Linked DNA regions of Paeniglutamicibacter kerguelensis. The protein of the gene in region 1 interacts with the protein of each later gene in a pairwise test. Links are inferred from orthologs where the notes say so. Each region holds a gene or a part of one and is shown in the gene's direction. Other genes may lie near its edges. The genes, in order: dnaE and JOF47_RS05470.

Region 1 (15,812 bases):
CACCCATCAAGCGCGCGCCTTCAGCTCGGGACGAGGACGATTCATTGCGTCAGATCACTACGGTTCACCCACGTTCATACAATGATGCAAAAATCATTGGCGAGAACTTCCGTGACGGCATCCCTGTCATCATGAATGTCACGGACATGGGTGAAGCCGATGCCAAGAGACTTGTTGATTTCTCGGCCGGGCTTGTTTTTGCGATGCACGGGAGCATCGAGCGGGTCACCAACAAGGTGTTCCTGCTCTCACCTTCCACCGTCGAGGTTTTGGGTGAGGACAAGAAGCAGTCCGAAGACCAAGCCACGTTCTTCAACCAGAGCTAGCGGCAAAGGTTCGTATACAACGTGGAGCTTATCTTCGCACTGCTCTATATAGTGCTTACCGTGTTGCAAGTCATGCTCTTGCTGCGCATCGTGCTGGACATCACTGAATCATTTGCCCGCTCCTGGCGCCCTCGAGGGCTGGCCCTGGTGGCGGTTTCGATGATCGCCCGGACCACGGATCCACCCATGCGCTGGCTCCGGTCCCGCGTGAAGCCGCTCGATATCGGGGGAATCCGCCTGGATCTGGCGTTCATAATATTGTTCCTTGTCGTCATTTTTCTGAAATTGGCCGTCGGTTCTTTGGGTCGAATGGCGGCTGTGGGTTAATGCTTCAATTGAAGCTGAAGTAGGCCGCGACAAGTGGCAACTAATGAGAATTCCTGCTGGAATGTTCGTTAGATTTAGTCATTAGTGGTTCAGTCGTTATAGTGTTGACGCGTTAGGCACAACGACTGCGCCGGTTAGCGTGTCAATAAACGGTAAGTGTACTCGGGCCGCACATCAGCGGTTCGGGGAGAGAACCAAGTATCGAGGTGACCAGATGGCTCTCACGCCAGAAGATGTAGTCAACAAACGATTCCAGCCAACTAAGTTCCGCGAAGGCTACGATCAGGATGAAGTTGACGATTTCCTAGACGAGATCGTTGTCGAACTACGTCGTCTGACGCAGGAGAACGATGAACTGCGTCGCCGCCTGAGCGAAGCCGGCGTTACCGACGGCGACCTGGCTGTGCCAGCTCCCGTTGCAGCGGCGCCCGCCGCCAAGGCAGCCGAAGCCGACAAGGCCAAGGCAAAGGAAGCAGAAGCGAAGAAGGAAGAAACCCGCGCTGCCGAGGCCCCGAAGGCCGCCGAGCCGGCAAAGGTTGTGGCAGCAGCTCCTGCAGCTCCGTCTTCCGCCACAACGGCGGAATCAGCCGCCGGCGTTCTCGCCATGGCACAGCGCCTGCACGACGAGTACGTGTCGGCCGGTGTTGAACAGCGTGACAAGATCATTGCCGAGGCCCAGGTCGAGGCCAACAGCCTTGTATCCGACGCCGAGGAGAAGAGCCGTAAGACACTTTCCGCCCTGGAACAGCAGAAGACTGTTCTTGAGCGCAAGGTTGAGCAACTGCGCGGCTTCGAGCGTGACTACCGTGCACGTCTGAAGACCTACATTGAGGGTCAGCTGCGCGACCTTGAGGCCAAGGGCTCCATGGATTCTGCCGATTCCAAGGACAACGGCTAACCTGCCAATCCCTGCCTCACATATTGATGGCTTAAGATTGTTGGCGGTCGGGATATCCCGACCGCCAACAATGCGTTAAAGGACATAATGGAAAACAGTTCCGTACCACCAGCGCCACAGGATTCGAGAGCATCTGGAATCCTTGGTGGACCCAAGAAGCAATTGATTCTGCTGACCACCGCACTGGCAGTGATTGCCTTGGTATTGGATCAGGTCACCAAACGTATTGTTGTAAGCAACATGTATGAGGGCCAAGCGATAGATGTATTCCCGCCGCTGCTGCGTTGGTACTTCATCCGAAACTCGGGAGCCGCCTTCTCCATGGGGGAAAGCGTGACCTGGATTTTCACCATCATCCAGGCCGCGGTGCTCGTGTACGTGGCGATCTTCCTGGTGCGCAAGATCGGTTCGCTGCCCTGGGCGCTGGCACTGGGCGGCCTGATGGGCGGAGTCGCCGGCAACCTGACGGATAGGCTCTTCCGGCCACCGTCCTTTGGCCACGGCCACGTCGTGGACTTCATCGCCCTTCCAAATTTCGCGATCTTCAACGTGGCGGACATGTTCATTGTCTGCTCCATGATCGGCATTTGCCTGCTTCTTTTCACGGGCAGGGAAATCGATGGCTCGCGCGCGGCCCACGGCAAGAAGACGAAGAACCGCACCGAGGCGGAACCCGAAGCGCCGGGCAACGAATGAGCCAGGGGCGAGAAGAAACATTCCTGGTCGAACCCGAGGAAGCCAATCTCCGCCTGGACGCGTTCCTGGCGGAGCGGCTTGGCGTTTCACGTTCACAGGCCGCGCTGCTTTGCACCGAAGGCAACGTCAAGGCCGGTGGCAAGATCGTTGGCAAATCGCGCAAGACCATTGCCGGGGAACAGGTCGACGTTTACCTTCCGGTTCGGCCGGACCCACTAGAAATCAGGGTAGAACTCGTGGAAGACCTAAAGATCATTGCCGACGACGATGACTACGTCGTCATCGACAAGCCCGTTGGTGTCGCCGCGCACCCGTCCCCGGGCTGGGTCGGGCCCACCGTCGTCGGTGCCCTGATTGCCGCAGGATACCGGATTTCCACCTCGGGATCCGCCGAACGCCAAGGCATTGTGCACCGGCTCGACGTCGGGACCAGCGGCCTGATGGTCGTGGCGAAAACCGAGCGGGCATATACCGCGCTGAAGCGAGCGTTCAAGGAACGCACCCCCAAGAAGGTCTACCACGCAGTGGTCCAGGGGCTGCCCGAACCACTGCAGGGCACGATCGATGCGCCGCTGGGCCGCCACCCCGGCCACGACTGGAAGTTTGCCGTCCTTGAAGAAGGCCGCGACTCCGTCACGCACTACAAGGTCCTTGAGGCCTTCGGCCGGGCCTCGCTCGTTGAGGTGACACTCGAAACGGGCCGGACCCACCAAATCCGCGTGCACTTCAGTGCCTTCCGCCACCCGTGTGTCGGAGACCAGACCTATGGCGCAGACCCGAAGCTGGCCGCGGGCCTCGGGCTGACCCGCCAGTGGCTGCACGCGCAAACGCTTGGCTTCTTCCACCCGGTTTCGGGTGAATGGGTCGAGTACAGCAGCGACTACCCGATGGACCTGAACAACGCGCTGGAAATGTTGCGGGACGGCGAATTCTAGGTCGTTTTGAGTGGCACCTGTTGAAGACAACAGGTGCCACTTTTCACATCCCCGGCAAGACGCCAGCGGCAGCCAACAAGAGCGCCTAGACTGGATCGGTGGCTAGCTCTAATCGCGATGGATTCGTACACCTTCACACGCACACCGAATACTCAATGCTTGACGGTGCTGCACGTCTGACAGAACTCTTTGAAGAGACCAACCGGCTTGGGATGACCGCACTGGCAACCACCGACCACGGTTATCTCTTCGGTGCCTTCGACTTCTGGAACAAGGCAACCCAGGCCGGCATCAAGCCGATCATCGGCATCGAGGCCTATGTGACCCCAGGTACCGCACGCGACGACAAGACGCGTGTCAAGTGGCGCACCGACGAAAGCCAGAAGCGCGACGACGTCTCCGGCGGTGGCCTCTACACGCACATGACATTGCTGAGCTACAACAACACCGGCATGAAGAACCTCTTCAAGGCCTCATCGATCGCCTCCCTCGATTCGGTGTTCGGCAAGTACCCGCGCCTGGACCGCGACCTGCTCAACACCTACCACGAGGGCATCATTGCCACGACAGGGTGCCCCTCCGGCGAAATCCAGACCAAGCTCCGCCTCGGCCAGTACAACGAGGCCAAGGCCGCCGCCGCAGAGTTTCAGGACCTGTTCGGCAAGGAAAACTACTTCTGCGAATTCATGGACCACGGGCTGGACATCGAGCGCCGCGTCACCCAGGACCTGTTGCGCCTGGCCAAGGAATTGAACATCCCGAGGGTTGCCACCAACGATCTGCATTACACCCACGAGCACGATGCCAAGGCCCACGAGGCCCTGCTGGCCATCAACTCCGGTTCCACCCTCGATGAGCCGACGTATGACCAGGGCGGTTCACGCTTCGCCTTCTCGGGGTCCGGCTACTACCTCAAGAGCCCGGCCGAGATGCGCCACCTCTTCCGCGAGATGCCCGATGCCTGTGACAACACCCTGCTGATCGCCGAACGCGCAGAAGTCTCCTTTGACACCAGCGCCAACTACATGCCGCGCTTCCCCTGCCCGGAGGGCGAGGACGAAACCAGCTGGCTGATCAAGGAAGTCGACAAGGGGATGCACTACCGCTACCCCAACGGCGTCCCGGAGGCTTCGCGCAAGCAGGCGGACTTCGAACTCGACGTCATCATCAAGATGGGCTTCCCCGGCTACTTCCTGGTCGTTGCCGACTTCATCAACTGGTCCAAGGACAACGGCATTCGCGTTGGACCCGGCCGTGGTTCGGGTGCAGGTTCCATGGTTGCCTACGCCATGCGCATCACCGACCTCGACCCGCTGGTCCACGGGCTGATCTTCGAACGCTTCCTGAACCCGGAACGTGTCTCCATGCCCGACTTCGACGTCGACTTCGATGATCGTCGCCGCTCGGAGGTCATCAGGTACGTGACCGAAAAGTATGGCGACGAACGCGTGTCGATGATCGTGACCTACGGGTCCATCAAGACCAAGCAGGCGCTGAAGGACTCCTCGCGCGTGCTGGGCTACCCCTTCTCCATGGGCGAATCGTTGACCAAGGCGCTGCCGCCCGCCGTCATGGCCAAGGACATCCCGCTCAACGACATCGAGGACCCCAAGTCCAAGCGCTACTCCGAGGCCGGGGACTTCCGCCAGCTGGTCGCCACCGACCCCGAGGCCGCGCGCGTCTTCGAGACCGCCAAGGGCATCGAGGGGCTGAAGCGCCAATGGGGCGTGCACGCCGCCGGCGTCATCATGAGCTCGGACCCGATCATCGACGTCATCCCGATCATGCGCCGCATCCAGGACGGCCAGGTCATCACCCAGTTCGACTACCCAACCTGTGAAGGCCTTGGGCTGATCAAGATGGACTTCCTGGGGTTGCGAAACCTCACCATCATTTCCGATGCCCTGGAAAACATGAAGGCGAACCAGGATGTAGACCTGGACCTTGAACGCCTGGAACTCGACGACGCCGGCGCCTACGAGTTGATGGCCCGCGGCGACACGCTCGGCGTGTTCCAGCTCGACGGCGGGCCCATGCGCTCGCTGCTCAAGCTCATGCGCCCGGACAACTTCGAAGACATTTCCGCGGTGCTCGCGCTTTACCGCCCAGGCCCGATGGGCGCGAACTCGCACAACAACTACGCGTTGCGCAAGAACAAGCTCCAGGAAGAAACACCGATCCACCCGACCCTGGAGGAACCGCTGCGGGAGATCCTGGGCGGGACCTACGGTCTGATCGTGTACCAGGAGCAGGTCATGTCCATCGCGCAGAAGCTGGCCGGCTTCTCGCTGGGCCAGGCAGACATCCTGCGCCGCGCCATGGGCAAGAAGAAGAAATCCGAGCTGGACAAGCAGTTCGCCGGCTTCTCCCAGGGCATGATCGACAACGGGTTCACGATGGAGGCCGTGAAGGCCCTCTGGGACATCCTGCTTCCGTTCTCCGACTACGCCTTCAACAAGGCGCACTCGGCAGCCTACGGCGTCATCTCCTACTGGACCGCGTACCTCAAGGCCCACTACCCGTCCGAGTACATGGCGGCGCTGCTGACCTCCGTGGCCGACGACAAGGACAAGACGGCCATGTACCTGAACGAATGCCGCCACATGGGCATCACCGTTCTGGCACCGGACGTGAACGAATCGGCGCTGAACTTCACCCCTGTGGGCAAGGACATCCGCTTCGGCATGGGCGCCATCCGCAACGTCGGCGCCAACGTCATCAACGCCATGGTCGAGGCCCGCAAGGAAAAGGGCAACTTCGAGAACTTCTCGGACTTCCTGCAAAAGGTCCCGGCGGTGGTCTGCAACAAGCGCACCATCGAATCGCTGATCAAGGCGGGCGCCTTCGACTCCATGGGACACGCCCGCCGAGCTCTGGTGGCGATCCACGAAGAGGCCGTCGACTCGGTCATCGCGGTCAAGCGCAACGAGGCGGCCAACCAGTTCGACCTCTTCAGTGCGTTCGACGACCCGTCGGTCGCATCGGGCATGACGGTCTCCGTGCCGGACATGCCGGACTGGGAAAAGAAGGACAAGCTCGCCTTCGAACGCGACATGCTCGGACTCTACGTCTCGGACCACCCGCTCAAGGGCCTGGGCGGTTTGTTGGAGCAGAACGCCGACATGTCCGTCACCCAGGTGCTCTCGGACGACGGCCCGCAGGACGGGCACACCGTCACGATCTGCGGCATGATCACCTCGCTGCAGCGCAGGATCGCCAAGAAGTCGGGCAACCCGTACGCCCGCTGCGAGATCGAGGACCTGTCGGGTTCCATGGAGACAATGTTCTTCGGCAACGCCTACGCGCCGATCGCCAACGTGCTGGCCGAGGACCTGATCGTTGTGGTCAAGGGGCGTGTGCAGAAACGCGACGACGGCTCGATCACGCTCAACGCCCAGGAACTCACGGTTCCCGAGATCCGAGAAGACGGGGAAAGCGGACCCGTGGTGATCTCGATGGCCGCGCACAAGGCCACCGAGGACGTGGTGTCGGCGCTTGGCGACGTGCTGCGCGTGCACCAGGGGACCACCGAGGTGCGTGTGAAGCTGCACGGCAGCCGCGGCACCTCGCTGATGCGCCTGGGCATGGAGTACCGCGTCAACCCCAACTCCGCGCTCTTCGGCGACCTGAAGGTGCTGCTCGGCCCGACCTGCCTGGACGGCTAAGGCCAAGCTGACGAATTAGCGGTATGCGGAAGGCGCCCGAGTGCTCCCCAACTTGTGGGGGACTACTCGGGCGCCTTCGCGTATGCCGGAGCCAGAGCGGGGTAGTAGTCGTCCCACTTGACCGATTCGACGTCTCCGCCCGCCAGGTGCACGAGCAACCGTTGCAGGTAGTACTCCCAACCCGGCCCGATGGTGCTGGGGTCATCCGACGGCCCGAGGTCATGGATGAACGTGATCTTCTTCGTTCCCGGCCGGCGCGAAAGGCCCAGGCCAAGATGCCATGCCCCTTGTTCGGTCTCGACAGTCACGAGGAAGTTGTATGGAGGCCTGCAGTGCTGGATGTTCACGCTCCCGGCCGCCGTTTCCAACCCCTCCTCGAGGAACGCGAACCGCAGGTCGCTGCTGTCCGCGTTCCCGCGCAGGATCCCCACCCAGGAACGGAGGCCCTCGGCGGTGGTGGAGGCTTCCCAGATGTCACGGATGTCGTACTCCGCATCGAGCTCGATGACGATGCGCCGGCCACCAGAGGGGAACCAAAACCCGACGCCGCCATGGGCCTGTGTCATGGGCTTGCCCTCCTGCGGGTGGTTGGTGAAATTGTGTAGGTCCAGGGCAGGAGACGGTCCCCGTGGAAGGACGTGACCTATTCGGACGCCCTCGTGTAGGCCGGAGCCAGGGCAGGGTAATAGTCGTCCCACTTGACCGATTCGACGTCGCCGCCCTCCAGCGAAACAATCGCCCGCTGGACGTAGTATTCCCAACCCGGCCCGATGGTGCTCGGATCGTCGGTCAGGCCGAGGTCCTGGATGAAGCGAATCGTGCTCACCCCGTCCTGCCTGGACAATTCGAGCCCGAGGTTCCACGCGCCGTATTCGCTGTCCGTGGTGAAGGACAGTTCGTGCGGTGCCCTGCAACGATGGATCCGCAGGTTCGCGGGCGAAGCCTCCTGCCCGCCCTCGACCATGGAAAATTGAAGGTCGCCCGCCTCGCGGGTTCCGCGAAGGACCCCCACCCAGGGCTCGAGGCCCTCGGGTGTGGTGAATGCGTCCCAGATTTCCTCCAGGCCGAACCCGACCTCGCGTTCGATCACGATGCGCAATCCGGTCGGTGATGCCTCGAAGCCGCCATGTGGCTGTGGCATGGGGTTTCCCTTCTGATGTGTATGTTCATGCTAGGTGCAGACTATGGCACCGGGATGCGCCGGGGGAAGCGCGCCCGAACGCGGGAGTGTCGTTTCGATTGTTAAGGGGGCGGCTACGCACTTTTCATGGCGCCGGCTCGCCGACCCTATAAACTGGTGCAGTGACTAGCAACGCCAGCCCCCAGACCTTTTCCGCGCTCCAAGACCTTGATCTGCGGGGTGCCGCATTGGACCATGCGAGCCTCAAGGCGGTGCTGCCGCGGCCCGAGCTGAATTTCGCCACGGCCGCCGAGGCCGTCGAAGGCATCATCGCCCGCGTCCGTGCCGAGGGGTTCGTCGCCCTGCGCGAGCTGGCGGAACGCTTCGACGGCGTCACCCAGACCCACACCCGCGTGCCGGCCGAGGCCATGGTTCGTGCCCTCGTGGAACTGGACCCGGAGGTCCGCGCGGGGCTTGAGGAATCCATCGCCCGCGCCCGCGCCTTCGCCGCGGAACAGGTGCCGGGGAGCAGCGAAGTCCGCTACGCCACCGGCGCGACGGTGACCCAGCGCTGGGTTCCGGTGCGCCGCGTGGGCCTGTATGTGCCCGGCGGCCTGGCCGTCTACCCCAGCTCCGTGATCATGAATGCGGTCCCCGCCCTGGCCGCGGGCGTCGGCTCGCTGGCCATCGCCTCGCCGCCGCAGAAGGAATTCGGCGGACTGCCGCACCCCACTATCTTGGCCGCCGCGCAGCTGCTTGGCGTGGAGGAGGTCCACGCCATGGGCGGGGCCCAGGCGATCGCGGCCCTTGCCTACGGCGTGCCGGTTGCCGAGGGTGAAGACGCTACATTGGCGATCGAGCCGGTCGACGTTGTCACCGGACCCGGGAACCTCTTTGTCGCAACCGCCAAGCGACTGGTCAAGGGCGTTGTCGGAATCGACGCCGAGGCGGGCCCCACCGAAATCGCGATCCTGGCCGATGCCACGGCCAACGCCGGCTACATTGCCGCCGACATGATCTCCCAGGCCGAGCATGACCCGAACGCCGCGGCCGTGCTGGTCACCGATTCCCCGGAACTGGCACAATCCGTGCGCGAGGCACTGGAAACCCGGTGCAACACCACCAAGCACTCCGAACGGGTGCGGGTTGCCCTGGGCGGAAACCAGTCGGCAGTGATCCTTGTCGACGACCTGGAATCCGGCATCGCCGTGTGCAACGTCTACGCCGCCGAACACCTGGAAATCCACACGATGGACGCCGCTGGCGTTGCCGAGCGCATCACCGCTGCCGGTGCCGTCTTTGTCGGTTCGCACTCACCGGTGAGCCTCGGGGATTACTGCGCCGGGTCCAACCACGTGCTGCCGACCAGCGGAACCGCGGCATTCGCCTCCGGCCTGAACGTGAACACGTTCCTGAAGGCAATCCAGGTCATCGACTACGACCGCGCCGCGTTAAGCGAGGTGGCCGGGCACGTGATTGCCCTGGCCAACGCCGAGGACCTGCCCGCGCACGGCGACGCCGTCGCAATTCGTTTCGACAACGCCTGAAAATCGTCGGCCATCAGCGCGCTAAAGTGACGCAAGCCACTACATGTGGTAATGACAATGTTGTGATTAGGCTATATATGGTTCTAAACTGAAGCGAAGCACTCATGTGTTTCGCCAAAGACCCCAAAGAAGGAGTGCCGTGTACTGTCCGTATTGCCGGCATACCGATTCGCGTGTCGTAGATAGCCGGCTCACCGACGACGGCACGGCAATTCGCCGCCGCCGCCAATGCGCGGCCTGCGGACGCAGGTTCACCACCGCCGAAACCACGAGCCTGAACGTGCTCAAGCGTTCGGGTGTCGCGGAACCGTTTAGCCGGGCCAAGGTCATCAACGGCGTGCGCAAGGCCTGCCAGGGCCGTCCCGTCACCGACGACGACTTGGCGGTGCTTGCCCAGGAGGTCGAGGAAACCGTGCGCTCTAGCGGGGCCGCGGAAATCGACGCGCACCAGGTTGGGCTGGCCATCCTGGCACCGCTTCAGCGCCTGGACGAGGTGGCCTACCTGCGGTTCGCCAGCGTCTACCAGGGGTTCGAATCGCTCAAGGATTTCGAGCAGGCCATCGACAAGCTGCGGCGCGAACGCGAAGAGCGCCCGACGGGCAAACAGCGCCCGCTGGGCGCCAAATAGCATTAGCTGAACTAAAGAAAACGGGTGGTGTTCCGGGGCAAAAATCCCGGGAACACCACCCGTTTCGCGTGTGGAGGTCAGACGGCGAGCTGCTCGGAAATCACCGATTGCAGGGCCGAACCGACGATTCCGGCATTGTTCTTCGAGGAAGCAACAACCATCGGGGCATTGACCGAAATCTTCGGAAGGTAGTCGCCGGCCCGCTTGGAGATGCCGCCGCCGATCACAAACAGGCTGGGAGAGAGCAAGAACTCCACGTGGGAGAAGAACCGCTGCAAGCGCTCTGCATACTCATCCCAGGACAGGTCATCGCGTTCGCGCGCCGAGGCCGAGGCCTTGGTCTCGGCAACCGCGGAATCGATTTCCAGGTGGCCCAGCTCGACGTTGGGCACCAGCACGCCGTTGTGGATCAGCGCGGAACCGATGCCGGTGCCCAGCGTGATGACCAGGACGGTTCCGTCGACGCCGTGTCCGGCGCCGTAGCGGACCTCGGCCAGACCGGCTGCATCCGCGTCGTTCATGACGTGGACAGGGCGGCCCAGACGTTCGGTGAGCAGCGAATCGACATCCGTTCCGATCCACGACTTGTCCACGTTGGCGGCCGAGCGGGCCACCCCGCGGTGGATGATCGCCGGGAAGGTGACACCCACCGGGGTGTTGGCCGCCGGTGCATCCTCGCGGGAGGAAAGCTCCTCAACGATTTGGGCCACGACCTCCGCAACTGCGGCCGGCGTGGCCGGCTTGGGGGTGTCGATCCGGAAACGGTCGCCAATCAACTTGCCCCGGGCCAGGTCGACGATGCCGCCCTTGATGCCCGTGCCGCCGATGTCGATTCCGATGGCAATGGTTGCTGGATCCTGCGCGCTATTAGACATGGTGTTCTTCAGGTTCTCTCTCGTGCGGGAAAGGTCCTGCCGTTAGGGCAGGGTGAGGATTTCGGCGCCGTCCTCATTGACGAGCAGAGTGTGTTCAAACTGTGCGGTGCGTTTGCGGTCCTTGGTGGTGGCGGTCCAGCCGTCCTCCCACATGTCCCATTCGATGGTTCCCAAGGTCAGCATGGGTTCGATGGTGAACGTCATGCCCGGTTCGATGAGCCTGTTGTAGGCCGGTGCCGCATCGTAGTGCGGGATGATCAGCCCGGTGTGGAAGGATTCCCCGACGCCGTGGCCGGTGAAGTCCCGAACCACACCATAGCCGAATCGCTTCGCGTATGCCGAAATGGTGCGGCCTATGACGTTTATTTCACGGCCCGGCATCACAGACTTGATGGCGCGGCGCAGGGATTCCTCGGTGCGTTCAACCAGCAGGCGCGATTCCTCGTCGACGTCCCCGGCCATGAACATGGCATTGGTGTCGCCGTGGACCCCGCCGATGAATGCCGTGATGTCGATGTTGATGATGTCGCCATCCTCAACCACGGTGCTGTCCGGGATGCCGTGGCAGATGACCTCGTTGATCGATGCGCACAGCGACTTGGGGTATCCGCGGTACCCCAGGGTGGAGGGGTAGGCGTTGTGGTCAAGCAGGAACTCGTGTCCGACGCGGTCCAGCTCATCGGTGGTCACGCCGGGGACCACAGCCTTGCCGACCTCGACCAGCGCCTGTGCCGCGATCTTCGAGGCGATGCGCATCTTGGCGATGACCTCCGGGCTGCGGACCTCCGACGCATCGGATTTCCGCGGCGCCGGGCGGCCGACGTATTCGGGCCGCACGATAGAAGCGGGGACTGGACGTGGTGGGGAGAGGACGCCGGGTTTCAGGGACCCGACAGGTGCTGTTGACGCAAGAGGCATAACGCCTATTCTAACCGTGCCCCCATGCCCCGGGCACATAGGTGGCTTGCGGGCCGTTCGGGCGCGCGGCCGGGGCTGTAGGGTGGGCATTAGCCATGCAAAACAGAGCTAAAGGAAGGCGGACAACCAGATGAGCAAGGAACTCCCGGGTGAGGGCGATTACTGGTTCAACATCGTCACAGGGCAGGTCGAATTCGGTCCGCAGGCGGACTGGTCCCAACTGCTGGGGCCCTACAACTCCCGCGCCGAAGCCGAACAAGCCATGACCAAGGTGCGCGAGCGCAACGAACAATGGGACGCGGAAGACGAGGCCGAGTTCGAAGACTAGGCCCTAGTCCTCGAACTCATGCTCGGGCGCCGGGAACGTGCCGGAAACGACGTCCTGGTGGTAGGCGGTGGCGGCCAGCGTAACGATGGAGCGCAGGTCGGCATATTTCTTAACAAAACGTGCGCCCTTGCCGCCGCCCAGCCCGAGCATGTCCTGCCACACCAAGACCTGGCCGGTGGTCACGGGGCCGGCGCCGATGCCCACCGTCGGCACGTGCAGGGCCTCGTCGACGCGACGGGCGGCCTCGGTGGGAACCATTTCCATCAGGACGGCGAAGGCGCCGGCGGCCTCCAGCGCCTGGGCGTCCTCGACCAACGCGCCCGCGGCATCCCCGCGGCCCTGGACCCGGTAGCCGCCCAGCGCGTGCTCCGATTGCGGGGTGAAACCAATGTGTGCCATCACCGGAATACCCGCGGCAACCAGAGCCCGCACGTGCGGGGCAAAGTAGGTGCCGCCCTCCAGCTTCACGGCATGCACCCCGCCCTCCTTCATCAGGCGCACAGCCGAGGTCACGGCCTGTTCGGGGGAAACCTCGTAGGAGCCGAACGGCATGTCGCAGACCACCAGGGCGCGCTTGACCCCGGAGGTCACGGCCTTGGCAAAAACGACCATCTCATCGAGGGTGATCGGCAGGGTGGAGGAATACCCCACGACCGTGTTGGCGGCGGAATCCCCGACCAGCAGGACCTCGATCCCGGACTCGTCGAAGAGGTTTGCCATCATCGTGTCGTATGCGGTGAGCATCGCAAACTTGCGTCCCTCGGCCTTGGCCTTTTGCAAGTGGTGGACGCGGACGCGGCCGCCCGGGGCCTGCGCAGCGGACGTGGAGTTTGCGGGGACTGGGGGATGAGCACTCATGGGCAAGAGACTAATGCACAATGCCCGAACACGTAGCACCGTGTCATGTAGGGAAAACCGTATAAAGTGATTGAGGCGGCACTTTCCGCCCAATATGAAGCCGTTGTGGAAGGAACCCGCCGTGGATCGCCAGCAGGAATTCGTCCTCCGAACCATCGAAGAGCGCGACGTGCGCTTTGTTCGCCTGTGGTTCACCGACGTGGTTGGTTCGCTGAAGTCGGTGGCCCTGGCCCCGGCCGAGGTCGAGGGAGCCTTCGAGGAGGGCCTGGGCTTCGATGGGTCCTCCATCGAAGGGCTATCACGCATATACGAATCCGACATGCTCCTGCAGCCGGATCCGGCCACCTTCCAGATCCTGCCGTGGCGCGGGGAAACCGAACCCACATCCCGCATGTTCTGCGACATCCTCACACCGGACGGATTGCCGGCGGCTGCGGATTCCCGCCACGTCCTCAAGCGCCAGCTGGCCGTCGCCTCGGAGATGGGCTTCACCTGCTACACCCACCCCGAGATCGAGTTCTACCTGCTGCGCTCCAGCGAATTGGGCGCCGACGGCTACCCGGTGCCTGTCGACCGCGGCGGCTACTTCGACCACGTCACCGGCGGCGTCGCCCAGGACTTCCGCCGCACGGCGGTGACGATGCTAGAGGCCGTCGGCATCTCCGTGGAATTCAGTCACCACGAGAACGGCCCCGGGCAGAACGAAATCGACCTGCGTTACGCCGATGCGCTGCAGACGGCCGACAACGTGATGACCTTCCGCACCGTCATCAAGGAGGTCGCGCTCCAGCAGGGCATCTACGCGACGTTCATGCCCAAGCCCTTCTCCGATGAACCGGGGAGCGGCATGCACACCCACTTCTCGCTCTTCGAGGGCGACACCAACGCCTTCTTCGAGGCCGGGCGCGAATTCCAGCTTTCCGACACCGCACGCCAGTTCATTGCCGGCATCCTGCGCCACGCACCGGAATTCACGGCGGTGACCAACCAGTTCGTGAACTCCTACAAGCGCCTGTGGGGCGGAGGCGAGGCCCCGAGCCACAGGTCCTGGGGCCACAACAACCGCTCGGCACTGGTCCGCGTTCCGCTGTACAAGCCGGGCAAGGGCCAGAGCGCCCGCGTGGAATACCGCGGCATCGACTCGGCCACCAACCCCTACCTGGCCTACGCCTGCCTGCTCGGCGCTGGACTGAAGGGCATCCAGGAGGGCTACGAGCTCGAGCCGCAGGCCGAGGACGACGTGTGGGGCCTGAGCAGCGCGGAGCGCCGCGCATCCGGCCACGACCCGCTGCCCGGTTCGTTGCACGACGCGATCCGCGCCATGGAGGAATCCGAGCTGGTGGCCGAGATCCTCGGCGAACAGGTCTTCAATTCCTTCCTGCGCAACAAGCGCGACGAGTGGGAAGCGTACCGGCAGAACGTGAGCCCGTTCGAGCTTCGCCGCTACCTCGGGATCCTCTAGGAGCCATACGTGAATCCCACGCGGCGGCTCATCTCCGCCGGCTTTGACGACCTCGAACGGGCCAAGCGATTCCTGGCGGCCGAGGAACTCTCCGGGGTCAACCTCAAGGAACTCGTCGGGAACCTGGCCAACGCGGCAGACCCCGACCTTGCATTGCTCTCCCTGGTCCGGCTCATCCCTCATGCTCCGGCCGCGGTGGCGCTGGTGGAAAACCCGCGCACGGCGCCGGGCCTGTTGCGCGTCCTCGGCGCCTCCGACGCCCTGGCGGGCTTCATGATCCGCGAGCCCGGGGCGCTGGCCGTCTTCGAGCAGGTGCCCGACGCGCGGATCCAGGGGTGCGCCGCCGGCGACCTGCGGGAGCAGCTCCTGCTGGCCGTCGGTGCGGACCCTGAATCGGCCGCCGCGCCTGTGGCAGCGCTGTCCGGTCCCGCCGGCTACCGGGCGCTGCGTGTCGCCTACCGCCGGGCCCTGCTGTCGCTGGCGCACCGCGACCTCGGGGCGGCCAACGCACTGGATGCAATGCCGGTGGTGGGCCGCGAACTTGCAGACCTTGCCGCCGCGGCCATCGAGGCCGCGCTGGCCATCAGCCGGGTCGAGGCCGCCGAACGCTTTGCCGCCGAGGACGTTGCCGCAGTGCGCCTGGCCGTGATCGGCATGGGCAAATGCGGTGCCCGCGAACTGAACTACGTCTCCGACGTCGACGTCATCTACGTGCACGCAAGCGACGGGCTCGATGAGCAGACCGCCTCGGGCATTGCAGCGGTGCTGGGGGCCGGCATCTCCCGCGCCATCGATTCCACGGGGCCGGAGCCGGGCCTGTGGGAGGTCGATGCAAACCTGCGCCCTGAGGGCAAGGACGGTGCGCTCTCGCGCACCCTCGAATCCCACGCCGCGTACTACAAGCGTTGGGCCGCCTCCTGGGAATTCCAGGCGCTGCTCAAGGCCCGCGCCATCGCCGGCGATGCGGCACTGGGCGCCGAATACGAAGCCATGGCCGCGCCGCTGATCTGGTCCTCCTCGGAGCGGGCGGGCTTCGTCGAATCGGTGCAGGGCATGCGCCGCCGCGTCACCGCCAACATCAAGCCCGAAGAACTCTCGCGCCAGCTCAAGCTGGGGCCCGGCGGCCTGCGGGACGTGGAATTCACCGTCCAGCTGCTGCAGTTGGTGCACGGCAGGGTCGATGAATCCTTGCGTGTGCGCACCACCACGACGGCCATCGGCGCGTTGAG
Region 2 (13,311 bases), 1.1 Mb from region 1 along the record:
CTGCATAGGTGACCGGTGCCAGCTTCGCTAATTTCCAGATTAGCCGGACCGTTGGATTGGTCTTGCGTCCCAGGAACGGCTCGATGATCAATGCCAGGGATCCGATCGCAGTTCCGGCGACCATAAGCGGCGGCAAGTCATGTCGGAGCGATTTGCCGGCAGGATAGCGTCGCGCAAGTTCTCCTCGCCACATACCTGAGGCATAGGATTGTGCGGCCAAGGCCTCGAACTCGTCTCGTGGGTAGTATCCGGTTCGTAGCTCCGGATCGAACCACACCTTGTGCCCAGCCTGGCGAATGCGGAGACATAGTTCCCAGTCTTGGGCTCGCCAAAGCGATTCATCATAAAATCCGACTTCGTCGAAGACTTCGCGACGGAAGATGCCAAGGTAGGCAGATTCTGCGGGTCCTTCAGGGGCGCCGCTATGGTAGGCGGCGCCACCCAATCCCCAAGGTGAATGGTAGGCTGCCGCAATCGAGCGTTGCAGCGGGTTCTTACCGCGTGCATCCATGAGGCCACCAACATCATGGGCGTCTACACGGAACATGGTCTCAATGCCGCGGGCAGTGTATGAAGGTTCCAACTCGCTGTGGGCATCGACACGGATGATAATGGGATACTTTGAGGCCTTGATCGCGAGATTCAATCCAATGGGCGTACGCCCACGCGGATTCTCAACCAAACGGACCCGGGAGTCTTCCGCCGCGAGTACGGCCGCAACTTCATCGGTCTTGTCGACGCTGGGCCCAAGCGCAAGAATCATTTCCTTGTCGCCGGCATAATCCTGGTTCAGGATGCTAAGTACCGCATCGCGCAAATAGTTGGCCTCGTTCAGCACCGGCATCACATAGGAAACACCGGGCGTCTGTGTTGACGTCACTTCTTGTAAGCCTTGTACGCATCCACCACGGTCTTGGCATCGCCATCCATCTCGAGAACACCCTTGTTGATCCAGAGGACACGGTTGCAAGTATCAAGGATTGAGTTCATGGAGTGCGAAACGAGGAACACGGTTCCGGCGTTTTCCCTGATTTCCCTGATTCTTGCCTCGCTGCGCTTGCGGAATCGCGCATCGCCTACCGCCAACGCTTCATCCACGATCAGGATTTCGTGCTGTTTGGATGCCGCAATGGCAAACTTAAGGCGCGCCGACATGCCCGAGCTGTATGTACGCATGGGCAAGTCAATGAATTCTTCCAGCTCAGCAAATTTGACGATGTCGTCACGAAGTTCATCAACTTCCTTGCGATTGAACCCGAGAGCCAGCCCACCAAGGGTGATGTTCTTGTCACCAGACAGATCCGAAATAAGTGCAGCACCAACGCCTAGAAGGTTAGGTCGTGATGACGCATAGACGGATCCGGATGCCGGCGGCGTAAGTCCAACGATGCTTCGCATCAAGGTTGATTTGCCGGAACCATTGGATCCAATCACACCGATGGATTCATTCTCATATGCGACAAAAGAAACACCCTTGACGGCATGGACCTCCCGGATGCCACGGGTGGATGGGGCCAGAAGACGTCGGGCGCCTGCCGTTCCCACCGACTTACCGCTTGAATAGACTTGATACTTGACGTGCAAATCGTCCACGATGACTACTGGTCGACGGGTCTCTTCCGGTTCCAGCGCGGTTGTCATTGGTGCGTCTGCCAACGGAGTTTTCTCGCTTACGGGCCTGGGCTGCTGATTTCCAACGAACACAGGCCGAGCCTGATAGGTCTCATGCAGTTGGGGGTTTAAAAGATCATCAAAATTAGTTGACTCGACCATAACGCTCCTCAGCCGTCCAGAAGTAAATGACTCCACCTACAAACATGACAACAGCCCAGACGGACAGGACGATCCAATAAAAAGCAGGGTAGTCGGCATTGTTCATGATTGAACCGCGGGCGATCTGGAGAGCCTGGTAGATGGGGTGGAAGTCATACAGGCGTACCAGGACGGGAAACTCTTTCAGGATCTTGTCGACGCCGAAGAGCACACCAGACGTGTAGAAAAGCATTCGCGTAATCAGTGGCAGGAACTGAGTGAAGTCTCGAACGTGCACAGTGATCCTGGCGCAGATCAGCGCGACACCCGTGTTAAACAGGGTGAAAATAGCCAACAACGGTACAAGCATGAACCACGACCATTTGGGCGTTGTTCCAAGGACCATGCAATAGATGAACATGACACCGATCATCGGCATGAGCGTCAGGAATTGTTGAACTACCGAGGCTATCGGCAAGGTAATTCGGGGGAAAGCCAACGACTGCACCAACGATGCGTTGCCAGTTATGGATTTCGCTCCCTGGGTCATCGAATCGGAGAAGAACTCGAAGAGGAACACGCCAATTACAACGTATACGGGGAAGTCTGCGGGCTTGCTGCCACCCTGCAAGATGCCAAAAATTACACCATACATAAGGGCATTGAGCGTCGGCCGCAAAACAACCCAGAGCATACCCAAACGGTTCTGTTGGTTGCTGGCCTGAATGCGGCTTCGTGCAAGCTCATAGGCGAAGTCACGCCTTGTCCAGGCTTGCCTTAGATAGCTCACCAGACTCGGACGTGCACCAACCCTGTGCAGGTTGTGCTGCTCCGCATATTCGGCAGCTGTCATGTGTCTTCATACCTCTTATGTTGCTGATTGTGAGCCTAGCCGTTGTGGGCAGACCCTTTCGATTCTAGTAGATGGTGCTGTAGTTCAACGCCGCGATCAGCATCTCACCATTGGAAGGCAATCCACATTTCAGAAAATCAGTCGGTTAGGTCTGCCGTCTTTAGATAGTCACTCAGCGTGTCAGTCCGCAGTGCCTCACCGATCTGAACTAGTGCACGTTCATCACGCAGCACTATCGATTGTCCGTCAGCCGAGGTTCCGATTCCGGCAGTCGGCAGCGTGAACATTTTCACGTTTGACGCGCGCAGGTTCTTGAGCTGCAAGCCCAGGCCCGCTGCAGTTGCAGCATCGAAACCGTTATCAAATGAGAGATAAGGGGAAACCTTGTCGATCACTTCATAGATGGTGCCAGGGTTCGTCAGCGTGTCCTTGGAGAGCATCTCGCTCATGACTGCCTTGATGAATATTTGCTGGTTTCGCACGCGTTGGTAGTCGCCATCGACAAATGGCTTGCGTTCGCGGACAAATCGCAACGCTTCGTTACCCTTCACGTTGATGTCGCCGACTGGGTAGTGGTATTTATATTTGTCGGTCGAATAGAACTCGATGTCGTTGTGAACTGTCACCCCGCCCAGCGCAGTGGAGAGCTCTTTGAAACCATCAAAATCAATCATTGCGACGTGGTCAATCTTGGTATCAAGCATGCCTTCTACTGTCTGAACAGCGAGGGGCACCCCACCCAATGACATGGAAGCGTTGATCTTTTGCCGGCCGTGGCCCGGGATATCAGTCCAAAGGTCACGCATGATGGACATCACGTAGACGCCCTTCCGATCTTCCGGAATATGCATCAGCATCATGGAGTCGGAGCGCTGGTCGGTGCCGCCCCCCGCCAGCAAATCGCTGGACAAGGTGCCTTCCGCCCCGTGGTCTACGCCCAGCAACAGGAAGTTGATCGATCCGTCGTCGGGATTCTTGACTGGTCGGAGATTTTCATCCGGAAACGCCGAGGCAATGACTTGGGTTTTGTCATTAAAGGTCTTGGCGAGATTCATGACGTACCCGGTTGCAGCCAGCCCTGCGATCAGCACCAAGGCAACCACGCTTGCCAAAACCACCAAGCCGGTCCGTTTCTTGGGCGCTTGCAGTCGTCGGGGCTCATAGCCGCCGCGGAAATTTCTATTGTCAGTCAATCAACGTCTCCATTAGACAAGAACGAGTTGCCAGGCACTTAGCGATACTACTGATCGCCCGGCAACTTTCGCACAAACAAAGCAAGGCTAACCAGTTCCCCTGTGAGAAAGCTGGGCTAGCCTCGCTGACAAGTCTCTATTTTAGAGACCAGCTACGAAATCCTTCAGCCAAGGAACGAGTCCCGGGCCGATGTCGCTGCGGTCTGCGGCCAGCGAAATGACAGCCTGGATGTAGCTCAGCTTGTCGCCGGTATCGTATCGACGTCCACGGAAGATGACTGCGTGAACGCCGGAGCCTTCTCCTTCCGCTACCGCCAAAGTTTCCAACGCGTCGGTGAGCTGAATCTCTCCGCCACGACCCGGCGCAGTTTCCTCCAAAACGGAAAATACGCGCGGGTGGAGCACGTAACGACCGATGACGGCCAAGTTTGACGGAGCGTCTTCGACTGCAGGCTTTTCAACCAACCCGTTGACAGTCACGTAGTCGGCGCCGTCAACAGCAGTGACGTCGGCACATCCATATGCACTAATTTGTTCGGGGTCGACTTCCATCAGGGCAATGACCGATCCGCCAGTCTTCTCCTGAACATCAATCATGACGGACAGCAGTTCGTCGCGTTCGTCGATAAGGTCGTCACCCAGCAGAACGGCAAACGGCTCATTTCCTACGTGCTGCTTGGCACAAAGCACTGCGTGTCCGAGGCCCTTGGGGTCACGCTGACGGATGTAGTGGATTTCACCTAGTTCGGTGGCTTCCTGCACCCGACGCAGCTTCTCCATGTCGCCCTTGGCTTCGAGCGTGGATTCAATAAAGGGAACGCGATCAAAGTGATCTTCCAGTGCGCGCTTGTTGCGGCCGGTGATCATCAGCATGTCGGTAAGTCCGGCTCGTGAAGCCTCCGCAACAACGTACTGGATGGCCGGCTGGTCGACAACCGGCAGCATTTCCTTGGGCATGGCCTTTGTGGCCGGAAGAAAACGGGTTCCGAGGCCTGCTGCTGGGATGACTGCTTTGATGACGCGCCTGCTTGTATTCATGGGTTCGACTTTACTTCATGAATTGCACAAACTACGAAACACTAATTTCCCATTGCTATCCGTGGTTCAAGCGTTTGAGCACGGTGCGGGGCAAATAATCGGAAACGTCTCCCCCCAGCGACTGCACTTCTTTCAAAAGCGATGAGGACAAATGGGTGTACCTGTTGTCAGCCGCCAAAAAAACCGTTTCTACGCCCGTGAGATGGCGATTCATCACGGCCATAGGAATTTCGTATTGGTAGTCGACCGTTGAGCGCAAGCCCTTGACGATGGCATCCGCGCCGTGTTCCCTGCAAAAGTCCACAAGAAGGCCATCGCCCATGGGCAGAACGCTAACACCACGGAGCCCGCCGATGGTTTCCTGAACCATTTCCAGGCGGTCGGCGGCCTCGAACTTGTACTTCTTTGCATAGTTGGTGGATACCGCCACAATCACCTCGTCAAAAAGGCTGCTGGCACGGGCAATGATTTCAACATGACCATTGTGAATGGGGTCAAAGGATCCGGGGCAGACGGCTCTACGCATACTCAGCAATCTACCAAAGGCGGGAGCTCAGCACCTGCGTGAATGAATCGACCATTGCATCGTGTCGTACCGAAACTGCTCGGTCTGATGATCACGCCAAGAATCGGGATAATGGATCATGCCCACATTCAATTTCCCATGGCAGCGTACGGCCGCCGGCGCCAATCTCCTCTCACCCTCCGGCCAACTTGGTGTCACCATTTTTGAGGAGATAACCTCACTGGCGGCACAACACGGCGCCATCAATCTTGGCCAGGGGTTCCCGGACACCGATGGCCCGGCGCCCTTCAAGGACCGCGCCGCCGAAGGGATCACAGGAAACCTCAACCAGTATGCTCCCGGCGGCGGAATACCCGCTTTGCGGACGGCGATAGCCGAGCATCAAAAGCGTTTCTACGGGATCACGGTCGACCCTGACACAGAGGTGGTTGTAACAACGGGAGCCACCGAAGCCATCGCTGCCTCGATCCTCGCATTCATCCAGGCCGGCGACGAGGTAATCACTTTCGAACCGTTTTACGATTCCTACGGGGCGACAATCGGGCTTGCCGGAGGCATCCACCGGACCGTCGCCTTGAACGCGCCCTCGTTCCAGCCCAACATCGCCGAACTTCGGGCTGCCTTCAACCCGCGTACCAAAATGATTGTCTTGAACAACCCACACAACCCCACGGGTGCGGTCTTCGACCGGGAAGTTTTGGCCGAGATCGTGGCACTTGCCACGGAACATGACTGTCTCATTCTTTCAGACGAAGTCTATGAGCACTTGACGTTTGGGGTTGCCCACACCCCCATAGCGTCCTTGCCGGGAGCATGGCAGCGGACACTGACCCTTTCGTCCGTCGGCAAGACCTTCTCGTTCACTGGGTGGAAGGTCGGGTGGGCCAGCGGACCGGCAGAGTTGGTCGCCGCAGTGCGCACCGTCAAACAATTCCTCAGCTACTCCTCCGGTTCGGCGTTCCAGCCCGTAGTTGCCGAAGCGTTGGGCTCCCCCACTGAATTCTTTGCCGGCTTCGCAAAGGATTTGGCGCATCGTAGCGAGGTTTTGGCGACCGGCCTCGAGGCAGCCGGCATGACCGTTTACAGGCCCCGGGGAACCTACTTCATCGTTGCCGATGTTGCGCCGTTGGGATTCACCAGCGCCCTCGACCTCGCAAGAAAAATGCCGGCTTCCATCGGGGTGGCGGGCATCCCGCTCTCGGTCTTTTGCCATGCAGAAGGCGCCCAAAAAACCCGGACGCTAATGCGATTCGCATTCTGCAAGAAGCTCGAGGTTCTCACCGAGGCAGCCGAACGCCTGTCACATTTGACCGCCAAGATAGGCATCTAGCCGTGGCCACTCACATCTCGCGTTGGATGAGCAATCTGGGAGCACACGCGACCTTGGAGGAAGACACCTTCGTGCCCGGCGCCTGGGTGCTGTCATTGGCCGGGGCGGAGCAGTCCCATGTCAATGTCGCGCATCCGGACGAGATCTTCTACGAATACCTGCGGCGGCTGGCAAACTTCGTCGACGAGATCGGCATTCCAGGCAAACCGCTAAGTGTGCTGCATCTTGGGGCAGGCGCATTGACGCTTGCTCGCTACATTGAAGAGGTTCGTCCCGGCAGCACACAAGTCGCGGTTGACTTGGAACGCGAGCTCCTTGACTTTGTTCTTGAATCGCTCCCGCTGAACAATCCGGCGAATCTCTCTACCCTGATCGGGGACGCCCGAGAGGTCCTGACGCATGAGCTCGCAGACAGGAAATTCGATGTCATTGTTTTGGACATCTTCAGCGGTTCCGGGGCGCCCGGACACCTGACCGTGCCGGCCTTTTACTCCGAAATGAACGACCTGCTCAAAGACAAGGGCATGGTGTTGGTCAACGTCGGCGATGATCCGCCGTTTGCTTTTGCCGACAGCCAGATCAATGCACTGTCAGAGGTCTTCAGATCGGTCATGGCCAGCGCCCCAACCGAAATCTTTTCCCGAAAATACCCCGGCAACATGATCTTGGCGGCGACCCATTCAAAGATTGACGTGGGGCTCGTTGAACGACTCCGTGTGGCCGGTCCCCATCCCGGTGCCGTCCTATTCGGCAGCGACCTGGACGGGTTCGGCAAACCATAGCCGCGTTTCGCCGTATTTTTTCTCGGCGAAACGCGTAAGGCCCGTCGGCCAAATGGGTTCTTCCGACCTTGAGGAACGTTCGACCACCACCGTTGAATGTTCCTCAAGGAGCAGTGCCACCTTTTGGAGCGTCTTGGCGAGTTCGTCGTTGGTCATGGGATAAGGCGGATCCATGAACACCAAATCCCAGCTCTTGCCGCCGGACACGCCTGCGGCCGGAGCGAACGAGTCCAGAACCGTATCCACGGCGCCGCGCCTGACACTCACGATGTCGCTTCGCAGCGCCTTGTTGACCAATCCGGCGTTGGTCTGGCAAACGGCCGCAGCTTTGGGCGCCAATTCGACCAACAGCACCGATCGGGCTCCACGGCTTGCCGCCTCGAGCCCCAACGATCCTGCACCCGCGTAAAGATCCAGGACTCGGGCATCGGCCAATACGTCATAGCTTTCCAGCCTCGAGAAAAGTGCCTCCTTGACCCTGTCCGTGGTCGGCCTGGTGGAATCCCCAGGAACGCTTTTCAGCGGAAGCCCTCCTGCGGCACCGGCAACTATTCGACTCATTTTCCCTATCCTCTTTCCAAAAATGCTTGCATGTCTTCGTCCACCCATTCCTCGACTGCTTTGCGCAGCAGTGGGTATGCGTCCAGACCCTGTCTTGATTCAATGATCTGCTCCGCGGCGTCCCGAGCCCGAGCGATGAGTTTTGAGTCCTTGATAACCCTCAGCACCTTGAGAGTAGAACGCGAACCGGACTGACTTGCCCCTAAGATATCGCCCTCTCGGCGTTCCTGAAGGTCCGATTCGGCCAGAAGGAACCCGTCGGTCGTTGATTCCACCGCGCGCAGCCGGGAAACCGAGGGATGTTCCGCATCCAACCAAGTAGTCATCAAACATGTACCGGGATAGAGGCCACGGCCGATGCGTCCGCGCAGCTGGTGAAGTTGCGAGATTCCGAAGTTTTCGGCGTCGACAATCACCATGAGTGTTGCGTTGTGCACGTCAACACCGACTTCAATCACTGTCGTCGAGACGAGAATGGAGGCGCGGCCACTGTCAAAATCGCCCATGGCCGCCGCCTTTTCCTCGCTGGACATGCGACCGTGCAGTTGGCGAATCTCGGTTCGGGCAAAGGCGGGCATGGTGCCAAGTAGGTTCATCATCTTTTCGACGGTCATTGAGGCGGGTTTTGCCGCCGCAGGGCTTCCTGAACCATTGACCTCGATTTGATCCACCAACACCGGTGGCGCATCGTCCTCGACGACCGCCTCGGTGATCCGTGGGCACACGACATACACCTGATGGCCCTTTGCCACTTCCTCGGCCATCCGTGAAAAAAGCCGGGCCTGCATGTGAGGAAGCTGAAGCGGGACCAGATGCGTGGATATGGGTGCGCGTCCCGGCGGGAGCGACTTCATCAGGCTGACTTCCAAGTCTCCGAACACGGTCATGGCCACTGTTCGGGGAATGGGCGTGGCCGTCATCACCAGCATGTGCGGAGGGTTGGCTGCCTTTGCACGCAACAGGTCACGTTGCTCGACACCAAAGCGGTGCTGCTCGTCAACGACCACCAGGCCTAGGTCCGCAAAGCTCACCACGTCCGAAAGCAAGGCATGGGTACCGACCAGGATGCCGGTTTCACCCGATGCCGCCCCGAGGAGCACACGCTTTCGTTCGCCGGCCGTCGCCGACCCCGTGAGCAGGTCGACCCTGGTGGCCATCGGATCGGCGCCTCGCTCCCCCAGTTTTCCCAGGTCGCCCAAAAGTTTTCGGATTGATTGGTGGTGTTGCTGCGCCAAGACCTCGGTCGGAGCCAGCAGTGCAGTTTGCCCGCCAGAGTCAATGACCTGAAGCATGGCCCGCAGGGCAACCAAGGTCTTGCCCGAACCGACTTCGCCCTGAAGCAGGCGATTCATCGGGTGGCCGCGGAGCAGGTCCTCCGCGATCTCGGCTCCGGCTTGAACCTGCCCATCCGTGAGGGTGTATGGCAGCGTCCGTTCGAACGCCGCCAGCAACCCGTCGCTGCGACCCGCCCGCGCGATGGCAGGCTGCAGGCGTCGGTGTGCCCGCCGTTGCAGAAGTGCCAGTTGCAGCAGGAAAGCTTCCTCGAAGGCAAAACGCTTTCGGGCCGCATAGCCTTGGGCCAGGCTTTCAGGCCCATGGATTTCGGCGTATGCCGTTGAGCGGGTAGAGAGGTGCTGATTCTTTAGCACCGTTTCCGGAATGAATTCCGGAAACCCCTTTTCGCTCGTGCCTGCCACTATCAGCGACATCACGTCACGGATCTTCTTATTGGGGAATTTTGCGGTGGCCGGGTAGATCGGGATGGGCCTCGGGTCAGCTTCTTCGACTGTCTCCAAAAGTGAGTATTCCGGGTGCGTCAATTCCAGATGGTTCTGATAGAGCGTCACCTTGCCGCTAAACATGGCGGTAGCACCGATTTGTAGATCCCGTTTAGCCTCGTACCCGTTGAAGAAGGTCATCTTGAGCATTGATTGATCGGGCCCTATGGCGTCACGTACGGCGACCTGCAACAAGAATCCTGATCGCGAGTGCATTCGTCGTTGGTTGATGGATTCAACCTGGGCAACGATGGTGACTTCCTCGCCGATGGGAAGTTCGGAAATGTTCGAGAGCTCTCCGACTTCCATGTAGCGGCGGGGGAAGTGCCCCAGCATCTGCCCCACGGTTTCATACCCGAAGGCTTGCTGGACCTTCCTGGCCGTAGCACCGCCAAGGACTCGGTCCAAGGGCGTTGTTGCAATAAAGTCCAGGTCATCCATCATGGGTGCAAAGATCGGTGATCGATACGTTCACCGGGGAACCGACACCTCGAATGGCATTCAGGGCATCCTCCGCGACAGGCACGTGGACGTGGACCCTCCAGCGGTATCCCTCGTTGGTCGGGTTCACCGGACTCATGATCACCGAATCGCCCAAGGCATCGAGCTGTCCACGTAACGTGGCTGCCCCCAACGCATCAAGGTTGATGGTGCACATGACTTCCACACCGGACCCGTTCGACACACCTTGGTGGATGTGCGGATCCTGGATGTCGTAGCCGTGGAATTGGGCGTACTCATCGGGGTCGATCACGTGTCCTTGGAGGGCTCCGCGCAGTTCGTCCAGGATGATGAGCATTCCTACTGCACCGGCATCCACGATCTGGGCTTCATGCAAAACGCCCAGCTCTGATTCCGTGGCCACCACTGCGTCTTCTGCCGCAACACAAATCGCTTCAAGAATCTCGGTCAGTGCGGCTTTGCTAGCCGGCTCCAAACTGCTGGCCCTGTGAGTCCTGCGGGCGACGTTCGCCGCGACCTCCATCACCGAGAGCATGGTCCCCGCGACCGGCTCGCTGAGTGCGGACCATGCACGTACCTTGCCTCGTTCCAATGCAGTTGCCAGAAGCGGGGCTGTGAGTCGTTCAACTCCGCATAGCGGCTCGGCCATTCCAGCCAGAAACACCGCCAGAAGAGTCCCGGAATTCCCCCGCGCCGATTCCATAGCGGCACGCGAAGCCATGGTCAGCATTTCGCCGATGCTGTCCGTTTCCAATTTGGAGATGGCATCATGTGCCGCCCGTGCGGTCAGGTAGAGGTTGCTTCCGGTGTCGCCATCCGCCACCGGGAAAATGTTGATGGCGTTTAGGCGATCGCTGTGGTTGCCAAGGCTCTTTACTACCCGTTCAAGCCATTTTGCCATTGCTTGGGAATTGGCATGGATTTTTACATTCATGGTGTGGGTGATTTCTTAACCTTTAGAGGTTTCTGTCCTCTACGAACTGGGCGACTTTGTCTTTGTTCAGTGCTTTTGAGAATTCGTTGATTTCTGCCATGTCTGGGATGACGATGGACTGACCGTTGGCAGACCGGCCGGTTCCCTTGTTGGGAAGCGTGAAGAATTTCATGTCACCCGAACTGGTTCCAGTCATTGTGATGCCAAGCTGCGCCACCTTCATTGCATCCAATGACTTGTCCACTGCGATGTACGGCGCGAGCTGCCTGACGCTTTCCAAGATTTTCCCCGGGTCGGTCAACGTCTCTTTGGACACCAGCGTGCCCAAAACGGCCTTGATGTATAGCTGCTGGTTACGTACGCGTTGGTAGTCGCCGTCCTTGAAGGCGTAGCGTTCACGAACAAAAGCAAGGGCTTCGTCGCCGTTGAGCGTTTGAACGCCCTGCGGGAAATGAAGTTTCTTGGCCGTACGCGGGGAGAACGCAATCGGGTTGTTGATTTCCACTCCGCCCAAGGCATCGGTAAGTCCCTTGAACCCTTCGAAATCGATGGACGCGACATGGTCGATACGCGTGTTGAACAGGCCTTCCAGAGATTGGACGGCAAGTGGCACACCTCCATAGGCAAACGCAGCATTAATCTTTGCCTTGCCATGCCCCGGGACGTCCAACCAGGTATCACGCATGATCGACGTTACATAGATGCCCTGCCGATTCGACGGAATGTGGACCAGCATCATCGTATCGGAACGCCCGCCGTTGGGCAGTGAAGCGAAGTTCTCTTCACCGTTGTCTTTGGCGCGAGTGTCGTTGCCCAGAAGAAGGATATTAACCGCTCCTTTGGCTTGGTCCGATTTCTGCGGACGCAATGATTCCTCCGGAAATGGATTGGTGAGCTTTTGAGTTCCGTTGTCGAACGCGCGAGCAAGAGTGAATAGATATCCGCCAGCCACCAACAACGCAATCAAGACGAGAGACAGCGCACCCAGCAAAAAAACTCGCCCCGTTCGTTTCTTCTTGGGCGTTTCGTTGGTGGTGTCCTCGAAGGACTCATGCAGATATGTCATTTATGCCTCTCATCCAAATACTCCTTTACATCCTAGTCACGTCCTACGACCGGTAGGCTGTTTAAGTGCCAAGAATGACAGTTTCGAATCCAGCAGCCCCGAATTCACAGCGTTTATTCAGCGTTGATTCAGTTTCAGTTCCCGTTAAACACCGTTTCTCCGCCGCCGTTGCCGGCGCGGTTGTCTGCGTGGCGGTCCTCACCGGATGCAGTCCCATCGCAAACGTGCAGTCTGCCGATGATGCGGGGAACTCGCTTTGCGCCGAGATGATGGTGCTGCTTCCCTCCGAAATCGCAGACCAACAAAAGCGCCAGACCAACAGCCAGGCCACGGCGGTGTGGGGGAATCCGTCACAGCTTGTCCTCCGCTGTGGCGTGACTCCCCCACCGCCGTCAACCGACCCCTGCATCACAGTTAACGGTGTTGACTGGCTTGCCAAGGAAGGCGAAAAGACCTGGACATTGACTACCTACGGGCGCACTCCGGCCACGGAGCTCATTTTCGATCCGAATGTAATCCCGTCGAGCACCGTATTGGCTTCCCTAGCCACTGCGGCATCAAAGATTCCTGCCCAAAGACATTGCACGGATGTCACCAAGTCTGAAGACATTCCGTAGTTTCCCGATCATGCAATTGGGGGGTGTTGCCTTTGGCAACACCCCCCCCAATTGCATGATCGGGCTTTTCTAGCGGAGACCAGTCTTGCGGTTCAGCCCCAGGTGAATCAGCTCATCGATGAGGTCGGCATATTCGATGCCCGTTTGAGCCCACATGTGCGGGTACATGCTCGAGGGCGTGAACCCCGGCATGGTGTTGATCTCGTTGATGATCCATTTGCCGTCTTCGGTATAGAAGAAGTCGACCCGGGAGAGGCCTTCGGCGTTGACCGCGTCAAAGGCCTTGGCTGCCAAAGCCCGGATTTCAGTCGTTGCTTCTTCAGACAGGGCAGCTGGGCAACTCAATTGCGCTGCTGCTCCGTCCACGTACTTCGCATCAAAATCGTAGAAAGTGTGCCCGTCATTGGACACGGAAACCT

What was found.
Region 2: the proteins of dnaE (region 1) and JOF47_RS05470 interact in binary tests that used the Escherichia coli proteins (3 or more experiments, as listed by UniProt). The link is inferred for Paeniglutamicibacter kerguelensis from one-to-one orthologs.

Annotation. Positions count from the first base shown.
Region 1 is NZ_JAGIOF010000001.1:2,312,902-2,328,713, reverse strand. Bases 2,942-7,047 are described here. They hold dnaE (DNA polymerase III subunit alpha), read left to right. Parts: upstream 2,942-3,280; coding sequence 3,281-6,847; downstream 6,848-7,047. Other genes in these bases: JOF47_RS10545 (SRPBCC family protein), read right to left, coding at 6,910-7,047; JOF47_RS10555 (RluA family pseudouridine synthase), read left to right, coding at 2,942-3,182. In the rest of the region: JOF47_RS10575 (cell division protein SepF), read left to right, coding at 1-326; JOF47_RS10570 (YggT family protein), read left to right, coding at 348-653; JOF47_RS10565 (DivIVA domain-containing protein), read left to right, coding at 868-1,551; lspA (signal peptidase II), read left to right, coding at 1,717-2,247; more of JOF47_RS10555, read left to right, coding at 2,244-2,941; more of JOF47_RS10545, read right to left, coding at 7,048-7,413; JOF47_RS10540 (SRPBCC domain-containing protein), read right to left, coding at 7,491-7,988; hisD (histidinol dehydrogenase), read left to right, coding at 8,150-9,514; transcriptional regulator NrdR, read left to right, coding at 9,654-10,142; ppgK (polyphosphate--glucose phosphotransferase), read right to left, coding at 10,220-11,017; map (type I methionyl aminopeptidase), read right to left, coding at 11,060-11,935; JOF47_RS10515 (SPOR domain-containing protein), read left to right, coding at 12,066-12,263; panB (3-methyl-2-oxobutanoate hydroxymethyltransferase), read right to left, coding at 12,267-13,121; glnA (type I glutamate--ammonia ligase), read left to right, coding at 13,243-14,583; JOF47_RS10500 (bifunctional [glutamine synthetase] adenylyltransferase/[glutamine synthetase]-adenylyl-L-tyrosine phosphorylase), read left to right, coding at 14,593-15,812. UniProt on the Escherichia coli protein: DNA polymerase III is a complex, multichain enzyme responsible for most of the replicative synthesis in bacteria. This DNA polymerase also exhibits 3' to 5' exonuclease activity. The alpha chain is the DNA polymerase catalytic subunit.
Region 2 is NZ_JAGIOF010000001.1:1,208,705-1,222,015, reverse strand. What follows is about bases 4,736-7,586. They hold JOF47_RS05470 (aminotransferase class I/II-fold pyridoxal phosphate-dependent enzyme), read left to right. Parts: upstream 4,736-5,480; coding sequence 5,481-6,692; downstream 6,693-7,586. Other genes in these bases: rsmD (16S rRNA (guanine(966)-N(2))-methyltransferase RsmD), read right to left, coding at 7,436-7,586; JOF47_RS05465 (spermidine synthase), read left to right, coding at 6,695-7,474; coaD (pantetheine-phosphate adenylyltransferase), read right to left, coding at 4,892-5,362; galU (UTP--glucose-1-phosphate uridylyltransferase GalU), read right to left, coding at 4,736-4,836. In the rest of the region: JOF47_RS05500 (glycosyltransferase family 2 protein), read right to left, coding at 1-880; JOF47_RS05495 (ABC transporter ATP-binding protein), read right to left, coding at 877-1,641; JOF47_RS05490 (ABC transporter permease), read right to left, coding at 1,757-2,605; JOF47_RS05485 (LCP family protein), read right to left, coding at 2,743-3,798; more of galU, read right to left, coding at 3,940-4,735; more of rsmD, read right to left, coding at 7,587-8,035; JOF47_RS05455 (ATP-dependent DNA helicase RecG), read right to left, coding at 8,041-10,257; JOF47_RS05450 (DAK2 domain-containing protein), read right to left, coding at 10,247-11,176; JOF47_RS05445 (LCP family protein), read right to left, coding at 11,232-12,275; JOF47_RS05440 (DUF3515 family protein), read left to right, coding at 12,350-12,892; JOF47_RS05435 (D-alanine--D-alanine ligase family protein), read right to left, coding at 12,962-13,311. UniProt on the Escherichia coli protein: Shows aminotransferase activity with methionine and histidine as substrates, and to a lesser extent also with phenylalanine.